2 regions of the Hymenobacter canadensis genome follow, and region 2 is predicted to be linked to the other one. Evidence: riboswitches for the same ligand, from Rfam matches in the RefSeq annotation. Region 2 holds a riboswitch; the other holds the start of a gene.
What was found. A riboswitch is a leader RNA that binds a small molecule or an ion and turns the genes downstream of it on or off. The one in region 2 is predicted to bind cobalamin.

Region 1: it holds a riboswitch for cobalamin, as region 2 does, so the genes downstream of both, O3303_RS12325 (TonB-dependent receptor plug domain-containing protein) here and O3303_RS05950 (acyl-CoA thioesterase) in region 2, are expected to answer to the same signal.

Annotation. Positions count from the first base shown of each region.
Region 1 is NZ_CP114767.1:2,861,797-2,866,205, forward strand. It holds gene O3303_RS12315 (class I SAM-dependent methyltransferase) at 1-748, shown strand, start outside; gene O3303_RS12320 (DNA-3-methyladenine glycosylase) at 906-1,517, opposite strand; cobalamin riboswitch at 1,664-1,887, shown strand; gene O3303_RS12325 (TonB-dependent receptor plug domain-containing protein) at 2,037-4,010, shown strand; gene O3303_RS12330 (DUF5074 domain-containing protein) at 4,047-4,409, shown strand, end outside.
Region 2 is NZ_CP114767.1:1,362,286-1,366,694, forward strand. It holds gene O3303_RS05940 (DUF2911 domain-containing protein) at 1-344, opposite strand, end outside; gene O3303_RS05945 (MFS transporter) at 256-1,899, opposite strand; cobalamin riboswitch at 2,052-2,245, shown strand; gene O3303_RS05950 (acyl-CoA thioesterase) at 2,429-2,824, shown strand; gene O3303_RS05955 (hypothetical protein) at 2,986-3,306, shown strand; gene O3303_RS05960 (NAD(P)/FAD-dependent oxidoreductase) at 3,471-4,409, shown strand, end outside.

The sequences.
Region 1 (4,409 bases), 1.5 Mb from region 2:
CACCTTCGACTGGATCTACCTCGACCCGGCCCGGCGCGATACGGCGGCCCGCAAGATTTTCCGGCTGCAGGACTGTGAGCCGGATATTCTACGCCTAATGCCGCTGCTGCTGCATAAAGGCCGTCGGGTGCTGCTCAAAACTTCGCCCATGCTCGATATCGAGCAGGCCATTCTGGAGCTGCGGCAGGTGCGGCAGCTGTGGGTGGTGGCCGTGGACAATGAGTGCAAGGAGGTGCTGTACGAGCTGGGCCCCGAGCCGGCCGTCGATCCGGAGCGCCACACCGTGAACCTGCTTCGCACGGGCCAGCAGCAGGATTTCCGCCTGAACCGGGCCCGCGAGGCCCGCGCCATCCCGCGCTACGCCGAGCCGCAGCAGTACCTCTACGAGCCCAACGTGGCTATTCTGAAGGCGGGCGGCTTCCGCAGCATCGGTACGGCGTTTGAGCTGCTGAAGCTGCACCAGCACAGCCACCTCTACACCTCCGACACGCTGCACCCCGATTTCCCGGGCCGCATCTTCCGCATCCGGGCCACCGAGAAATACGACGCCCAAGCCCTACGCGCCCACCTCGGCCCCGAAGTCCGCGCCCACGTCACAACCCGCAACTTCCCCGACACGGTGGCCGAGTTCCGCCACCGCACCGGCATCCGCGAAGGCGGCGACCTATACCTGTTCGCCACCACCAATCTGGAAGGTAAGCTGATGGTGCTGGTGACAGAGAAGGATCACGGATTAGCGCGGATTTAAGCGGATTTCACGGATTTTGTGGACGGCGTTAAGCTGCTCGCTTCAATTGTCCTGAGACACAAAGCAGAAACAAGGGGCTTGTCAAACGGCAAGCCCCTTGTTTCTGCGCGATTATCAATCGTCCACAAAATCCGTGAAATCCGTGCTAATCCGTGATTCATTTAACCTTGCTGGTCCAGAGGCTGCTGATGATGCGGAAGCGCCAGGGTAGGCTGGCGGCTTCTTCGCCGGCGTAGGCGAGGCCCACGCGGGGGCTGCTGAGCACGTCGGCTTCCGGCACCTGCTCGGCGTGGTCTTCAATCCAGAGCGTGTCGCCCTGCAAATCGGTGCCGGAGAGGGCCGGCGTGACGCCCAGCGCCTGCGTGAGCAGGCCAGGCCCGGCCGTAAGCTTGGCCGAGGCCGTTTCCAGCCCACGCCGCCGAAGCATAATATCCAGACCTACCAGCGGCTCGATGGCGCGGATCAGGATGGTATCGGGTTTGTCGGCTTCGTTGGTGCTGATGTTGAACAGCGTGTGGCGCTGATACACCTGGTACAGGTAGGCGCGGCCGCCGGGCTCGTGCAGGGCGTGGCCGTGCGGGCCGCGGCGCTTCAGGTGCAGCTGCATCGACTGGTCGCCGTGGTGCGAGTAGGCCTCGGTTTCCACGATGCGACCGCCGGTCAGCTCGCCGTCGAGGCACGTAAATAGGTATTTGCCCAGCAGGTCGCGGGCAATCTGCACGGGGTCGGGGCGGCGGTAGAAGTCGGGCGGGAGTTTGGGATGTAGCATATTTCGATGTAGCATAGGCTTCAGCCTGTGCCGGGCGGCGGCAGCGGCGCAAGAACAAGTTTCGGTTTATGGTTGAGCTGATACGTTTTCTGCGGGAATTGTGGCGGCCGGCCGGGGGCACAGGCTGAAGCCTATGCTACAATCTGCTACCTTTGGGGCGTAGAGGTGGCCGGACCCCGATTGCGGGGCGAGGCTGAAAAGGGAATCCGGTTCAAAGCCGGAGCTGTCCCCGCAACTGTATGCTTCACGAGTCGGCGCGCCTCAGCTGCCACTGTTTCCGAGAAGGTTGCTCTCCCCAGAGCAGCCGGAGAAATGGGAAGGCGGCGCGCCAGAAGCAAGCCAGGAGACCTGCCTTTACATTTCCCTATGTTCAGCGCCCTCGGTGGAGGGGCGGAGAATGATGGCAGTGGTGGCTTTCGGGCCACCGGAATTTCCTGTTTTCGGCCTCGGCTGCGGCCTGGCTTTCGGCAACGAAAGCTGGCGTCGGAGTTCTGAACTGAATTTTCCTTACCCGAAAATTTGGTTCAGCTAATTAACATTCCGCTTGCTGCACGGCTCCGGCTGCTGCCGCTCATGCTGCTTTGCGCGGCCCTGGCAACTCCCGCCACGGCCCAGCAGGCATCGCCGCACGCCCTCGACTCGGTGCAGGCGCTGCCGGCGGTGCGCGTACAGGGCATTCCGGCCACGCGCTTCGCCACTGGCACCCGCCGCACCACGCTCGACACGCTGGCGCTCCGGCAGACCGGCGCCGGCACCCTAGCCGATGCGCTGTCGTTGCGCACGCCGCTTTATCTGAAAAATTATGGGCCGGGCCAGCTGGCCAGCATCACGCTGCGCGGCACGTCGGCGCGGCACACGGCCGTGCTGTGGCAGGGCTTCAACATCAATTTACCTTCTTTGGGCGAAGCAGACTTTGCGCTGCTGCCCGTAAGCGGCACTACCCAGGTAGCAGTGCAGCACGGGCCGGCCGGCGCCACCTACGGCACCGGGGCCATTGGCGGCACGGTGCTGCTGTCGTCGGAGGCGCGCTGGGGGCAGGGGCTGCAGAGCCGGGTGCAGCTGGATGGCGGCAGCTTCGGGCTGGCCGCCGGCTCAGGTGAGGCCACGTTCAGCAACCAGAAGCTCTCGGTGCGGACGGCCGCCTCCTACCGCACCGCCCAAAACGACTTCCCGTACCGCGAGCCGGTGGGCCGCGAAAACGGCCGGCTGGTGTACGGCCCGACGCAGCGCCAGCAAAACGCGCAGCTGCGGCAGTGGAGCCTGGCCCAGGATGCCACGCTGCGGGTAGGCGAGCAGGGAGAACTCACGGCCGCCGTCTGGCTCACGGATGCCGACCGGCAGATTCAGGCCGCGCTGGGCTCAGTAAACCGCCGTGCCCGGGAGCGGGACCAGAGCCGCCGCCTGCTGGCCGGCTACCGCCACGTGAGCAGCCGCCACGAAACGAGCGTGCGCGCCGCCTGGTTCGAGGACATCATCAACTACCAGGACGACGGCATCCGGAGCGACTCGCGGGTGCAGACCAGTCAGGCCCAGGCCGAGCACACGTTCCGGTTTGCTCCCACGCTCAGTTTGCGGCTGGGGGCTGAGGCGCAGCATTTCGTGGCCCACGTAGATGGCTATGAAGCGCCCACCGTGACCGAAAACCGATTCAGCGGCTTCGGGCTGCTGCGCTACGACCCGCTGCCGCGGCTGCAGCTCAGCCTGAACGTGCGGCAGGCCTTCATCAGCGGCCGGCGGCCCCCGCTCACGCCCACGGCCGGCGCCGAGTGGCTGGCCTGGCAGCGCGGCACCCAGCAGCTCAGCGTGAAAGCCAGTGCCTCGCGCAGCTACCGCGCCCCCACCCTCAACGAGCGGTTCTGGTACCCCACCGGCAAGCCCGACCTGCGCCCCGAAACCAGCCTGGGCTACGAGGCCGGCCTGCGCCACGAGGTGCGCCCCACTCCCACCCTGCTGCTCCAGACCGAGCTGACAGCATTCCGGCAGCGCGTAGACGACTGGGTGCAATGGCTGCCCACCGACCTGGGCTACGCCCCCAACAACCTGCGGCAGGTGCTGGCCCAGGGCCTGGAAGCCAGCAGTGAGCTACGCTGGAAACCCGGGCGCTACACCCTGGCCGCCCGCGCCGCCTACGCTTACACCAGCTCCCGCAAAGTGCGCGGCTACGTCCTCGACGAAGACCCGGTGGGCCAGCAGCTGGCCTACGTGCCGCTGCACACTGCCGCCTTCAGCACCGACCACAGCTGGCGCGGCTGGCTGCTGACCAGCGCCCTCACCTTCACGGGCTTCCGCTACACCACCGCCTCCGGCACCGATTTCCTGCCCTCCTACCTGCTGCTTAATGCCCAGCTGGGCCACGAGTTTCGGGTGGGCCGGGCCCGGCTGACGCCGCTGGCGCAGGGCTTCAACCTCGGCAACCTCCGCTACCAGAGCTACCAGAGCCGCGCCATGCCCGGCCGCTCGTGGGTGGCCAGCCTGCGCGTGGCGTGGCGCTGATTCCGCTTGTTTTCATCTTCCATTTTTCCCTTATCCATGTTCCATTTTCCTATGGCTACGCGCCGTTACGCGCTGCTCGGCGCCGCCTCTTTCCTGACTCTGGCCGTTACGTCCTGCGACCCGGACGATGAGGTAACGCCCGTTACACCGCCCGTCACCACCCAGACGGTGTACGTGGTGAACGAGGGCCCTTTCCTGACCGGCAGCGGCTCGGTGAGCGTGTTCAGCAAAGCCACCAAGGAGGTGCAGAAAGACCCGTTTCTGGCCGCCAACGGCCGCGGCGTGGGCAACGTGCTGCAGTCGATGACCATTGTGGGCGACAACGCCTACCTGGTGGCCAACAACAGCAACTGGGTGGAAGTCGTGACGCTGGCCGATTTCAAGTCGGTGAAGAAGATT
Region 2 (4,409 bases):
ATCAGGGTTACCACGCCGGCTTTGTCGGCCGAGATGGTGAACTGCTCCACGGGAGCGGCGGTTTTGGTGGGCTTGGCCTGCACGCGCAGCGCGTCGTCGGCCTGCTTGTACTCGTAGGCGCCCCACTGCTTGGCGGTTTTGTTGAAGATGATGGTCCACTCCTTCTCGCCGGGGATGGTGAACAGGGCGTAGGTACCGGCGGCCAGGGCCTGGCCGTTGATTTTCACGGCTTTGGTGGTCGTGAAGGTGGTAGCCTCATTGGCACCGGTGCGCCACACTTTGCCGTAGGGCTCCAGGCCCCCGAAGGCTTTGCGGCCTTTCAGCGAAGGGCGGCTGTAGTCGATGGTGAAGCCGGGGCCAGTGACGGTGGCCGGCGGGCTGGGGCGCTTGCTCTTGTCTTCGGGCTTTTTGGCTTGCGCCATGGCCTGGCCGGCCAGCAGCAGGCCGCAGAACACGAACAGCAGGGTGAGAATCTTTTTCATGAGAAACGGGAAAAGGTGAGTGTGGAAGAAAAGTAACAAACCGAGCCGCAACGTTGCGCGGCACCTCAGAACCGGCCCTACCCGAAAAGGTTAGCCGGCCGCCGTATCCATGCGTGAGGTGTCGCGGGTGTCGGGCATGCGCAGGTACACCACCAGCGAAATGGCGGCGCAGGCCGTCACGTACCAGTAAAACCAGCTTTCCACGCCCTGGCTTTTGGCCAGCAGTGCCACGTACTCGGCTGTACCGCCGAAAATGGCCACCGTGAGAGCATACGGCAGCCCCACGCCCAGCGCCCAGCGCCCGGATTTCCGTTGGGAACAGCTCGGCCTTCACCACGGCGTTGATGGACGTGTAGCCGCTCACGATAGTCAGGGCCAGCACCAGTAGCCCGAACGCCACGCCGGGGCTGGGAGCCGCGCCTAGCCACGTCATCAGCGGCACGGTGCCCAGCGTGGCGCCCACCCCAAAAAACAGCAGCACCGGCCGCCGCCCCACCCTGTCCGACAACGCTCCGAGCAGCGGCTGCAGCAGCATAGCCACGCCCAGCGCCCCAAACGATACCAGCGTGGCCTGGCCCTTGGTGAAGCCGGTGGTGTTCACCAGAAACTTCTGGGTGTAGGTGGTGAAGGTGTAGAACACCACGGTGCCGCCCAGCGTGAGGCCCACCACCGTCAGCACCTCGCGCGGGTAGCGCAGCAGCAGCCGGAGCTTGCCGGGCTGCGGCACGGCAGCGGCGTTGTCGGCGGCGGTTTGGTGGGTGAAGGCGTCGGTTTCTTCCATGGTGCGCCGCAGATACAGCGCCACCACGGCCGCGGCGGCCCCAATCCCGAACGGCACGCGCCAGCCCCAGGCCTGCAGTTCGGCGGCGCTCAGCACCTGCTGCAAACCCAGCTGCACCAGCAGCGCCAGCAGTTGCCCCGCAATCAGGGTCACGTATTGAAAGCTGGAAAAGAAGCCCCGGTTGCGCTGGTCGGCCATTTCGCTCAGGTAAGTGGCCGAGGTGCCGTACTCGCCGCCCACGCTCAAACCCTGCAGCAGCCGCGCCAGCACCAGCAGCACCGGCGCCGCCACCCCAATCTGGGCGTAGGTGGGCGTGAGGGCAATCAGCAGCGAGCCACCGCACATGAGCAGCACCGAGGCCATAAGGGCCGCCTTGCGCCCGGCGCGGTCGGCGTACAGCCCCAGCAGCCAGCCGCCCAGCGGCCGCATCAGAAAGCCCACCGCAAAAATGGCGGCCGTGTTGAGCAGCTGCGCCGTCTGGCTGCCCTGCGGGAAAAACGAGGGCGCGAAGTACAGGGCAAACGCCGAGTACACGTACCAGTCGTACCACTCGACGAGGTTGCCGACGGAGCCGCTGAAGATGGAGCGGATGCGGGAAGCCATGCTGCGGCCGCCCGGCACGGGATAAGTTTGCATGCCGCAAAGTAGCACGTGGCCGCGTGTAGCACGGGCTTCAGCCCGTAGCTCTGCGGCGGCGGCGGTATGGCAAGCAGCCCGGCCGGCGCGGCCGCGCCCACGCTACATTCCGCCCCTTCCCCTACCTTCGCCCCGCTGTTCTCTGGTCGATTTCCAGTCAGACGGCGGAAGGTTCCGGGGTAATACCTGGATTAATAGGGAACCGGGTGCGAATCCCGGACAGACGCGCTACTGTAAGTCCCGCGCAGTTTTCACCACATCAGGTTCATTGGCCGGCTTCGGGCGGGCTGAGAAGGACGGTGAAAATGGGACAAGTCAGGAGACCTGCCTTCCGCTGCATTGATGAGGCTGCCTTCGCGAAAAAGGATCTTATCGGGTGTTTGTGCGCTGCCATCGGGCGGGCGGCTGCGGCTGGCCGGTGCCGGGGCGGCGCGTGGGTGGCCGGTAGCATACCGTAGCGCAGGGCGGGTTTCTCGGAATCGGACAGGCAGGCTTCGTTTCCTTCCTTCTTCCCCCTTTTTCTGCCATCATGGACCTTGCCGCCAAAATTGCCGCCGCCGAAACGCGCATCTTCAAAGCCGTGTTTCCCAACACCACCAACCACTATGACACCCTGTTCGGGGGCACCACGCTGCACATGATGGACGAGGTAGCCTTCATCACGGCCACCCGCTTTTCGCGCCTCAAAATGGTCACCGTCTCGTCCGACAAGGTCGATTTCACCCATCCCATTCCCGGCGGCACGCTCGTGGAGCTGATTGGCAACGTTGAACACGTGGGCAACACCAGCCTGAAGGTGCGGGTGGAGCTGTTTGTGGAGCAGATGTACTCCGAGGAGCGCGTGAAGGCTGTTTCGGGCCTGTTTACGTTCGTGGCCATCGACCACGAGAAGCGGCCGGTGCGCATCCTGCCCGCCGCCGTGTAATATTTTGGCAATCGTTGCCAGCAGCTTGCAAATGTCCCCGCAATACATAACCCCGGCCGCAAAATACCGTTTCCCCTATTTTGCTATTTTCTTCGTCTGAACTTTTTGGCATTTGCCAGGGGTTTAGGCGACTACCCACAACCCGACTTCTTCTCTTGGCAATGGATCAGCAGCAGAATGATAACATCACCGCCCGATTGGAACAATCATTTAAAGATGCCGACCAGGCCCGTGAGGACCTCACCGAGTCGATGTCGAACTCGATAGCCGCCAACTCTGACCTGCTGCACCACGGTTTGGTAAGCGCCAAAGGGCTGGAAACCACCACCGAAATGTACCGGCATATGCTGGGGCAGCTGTTGCGCCATAGCTCCGGCGAAGTGCGGGCCCAGACGCTGCTGGCCTTCAACCAGTCCATGGAGAAGTTCTGGCCCCGCAAACCACTGCAGAACGACTCCCAGGGCCGACCGGACAACGCCTGATCCTGCCCTGGCCGTCGTTGCGTCCGCCCCTTCGGTAGCTACCGGAGGGGCGGCCGTGTTTTAGGGGCTACTGAAGGGCATGCCCGCGCGGCTGCGTACCTTTGCAGCCCTTATTATAGGCTTTCGCTTAAAGGATAAAAGGATAACCACCTTTCCCCTGTTTCATGTCTGCTCCCTTCCGTGAGATTGAAGTGCTGCTGCCGCCGGCCGTAGCCTACGACGAATTTGCCCGCTACGAGGCCCTGCTGCACGCCGCCGGCCTGCAGCCCGGCCAGGCCGATTTTGTGCACCTGCGTAAGCGCTCCATTGATGCGCGCGGCCGCAGCCCCCAGGTACGCCTGCGCGCCGACATCTACCAGATGCCGCCACCCGCCAGCCTGTTCGGCCCCTGGTTCCGCTACCCCGATGTGCGGCAGGCCCGGCGCACGGTGCTGATTGTGGGCGCCGGGCCGGCCGGCCTGTTTGCGGCGCTGCGAGCCATTGAGCTGGGCCTTAAGCCCATTGTATTGGAGCGTGGCAAAGACGTGCGCACCCGCCGCCGCGACCTGGCCGCCCTCAACAAGGAGCACCTCGTCAACCCCGATTCCAACTACTGCTTTGGGGAAGGCGGCGCCGGTACCTACTCCGACGGCAAGCTCTACACCCGCGCCACCAAGCGCGGCGACGTGGGCCGCGTGCTGCGCTGCCTGGTGCAGCACGGCGCCACCCCCGATATTCTGGTGGATGCCCACCCCCACATCGGTACCAACAAGCTGCCCTCGGTGGTGGCCGCCCTGCGCGACAGTATCCGGGAGGCCGGCGGCGAGGTTCGATTTGATACGCGGGTAGATGATCTGGTACTGGAAAACCACCACCTGCGCGGCGTGGTGACGGCCACCGGCGAAACCATCGAGGCCGACGCCGTGATTCTGGCCACCGGCCACTCGGCCCGCGACATCTACGAGCTGCTGCACCGGCGCGGCGTACTTATCGAGGCCAAGCCCTTTGCGCTGGGCGTGCGCGTCGAGCACGAGCAGGAGCTGATTGATAAGGCCCAGTACCGCCTCAACGACCGGGGCGAGCTGCCGGCTGCCTCCTACTCCCTGGTGCACCAGACGCAGTGG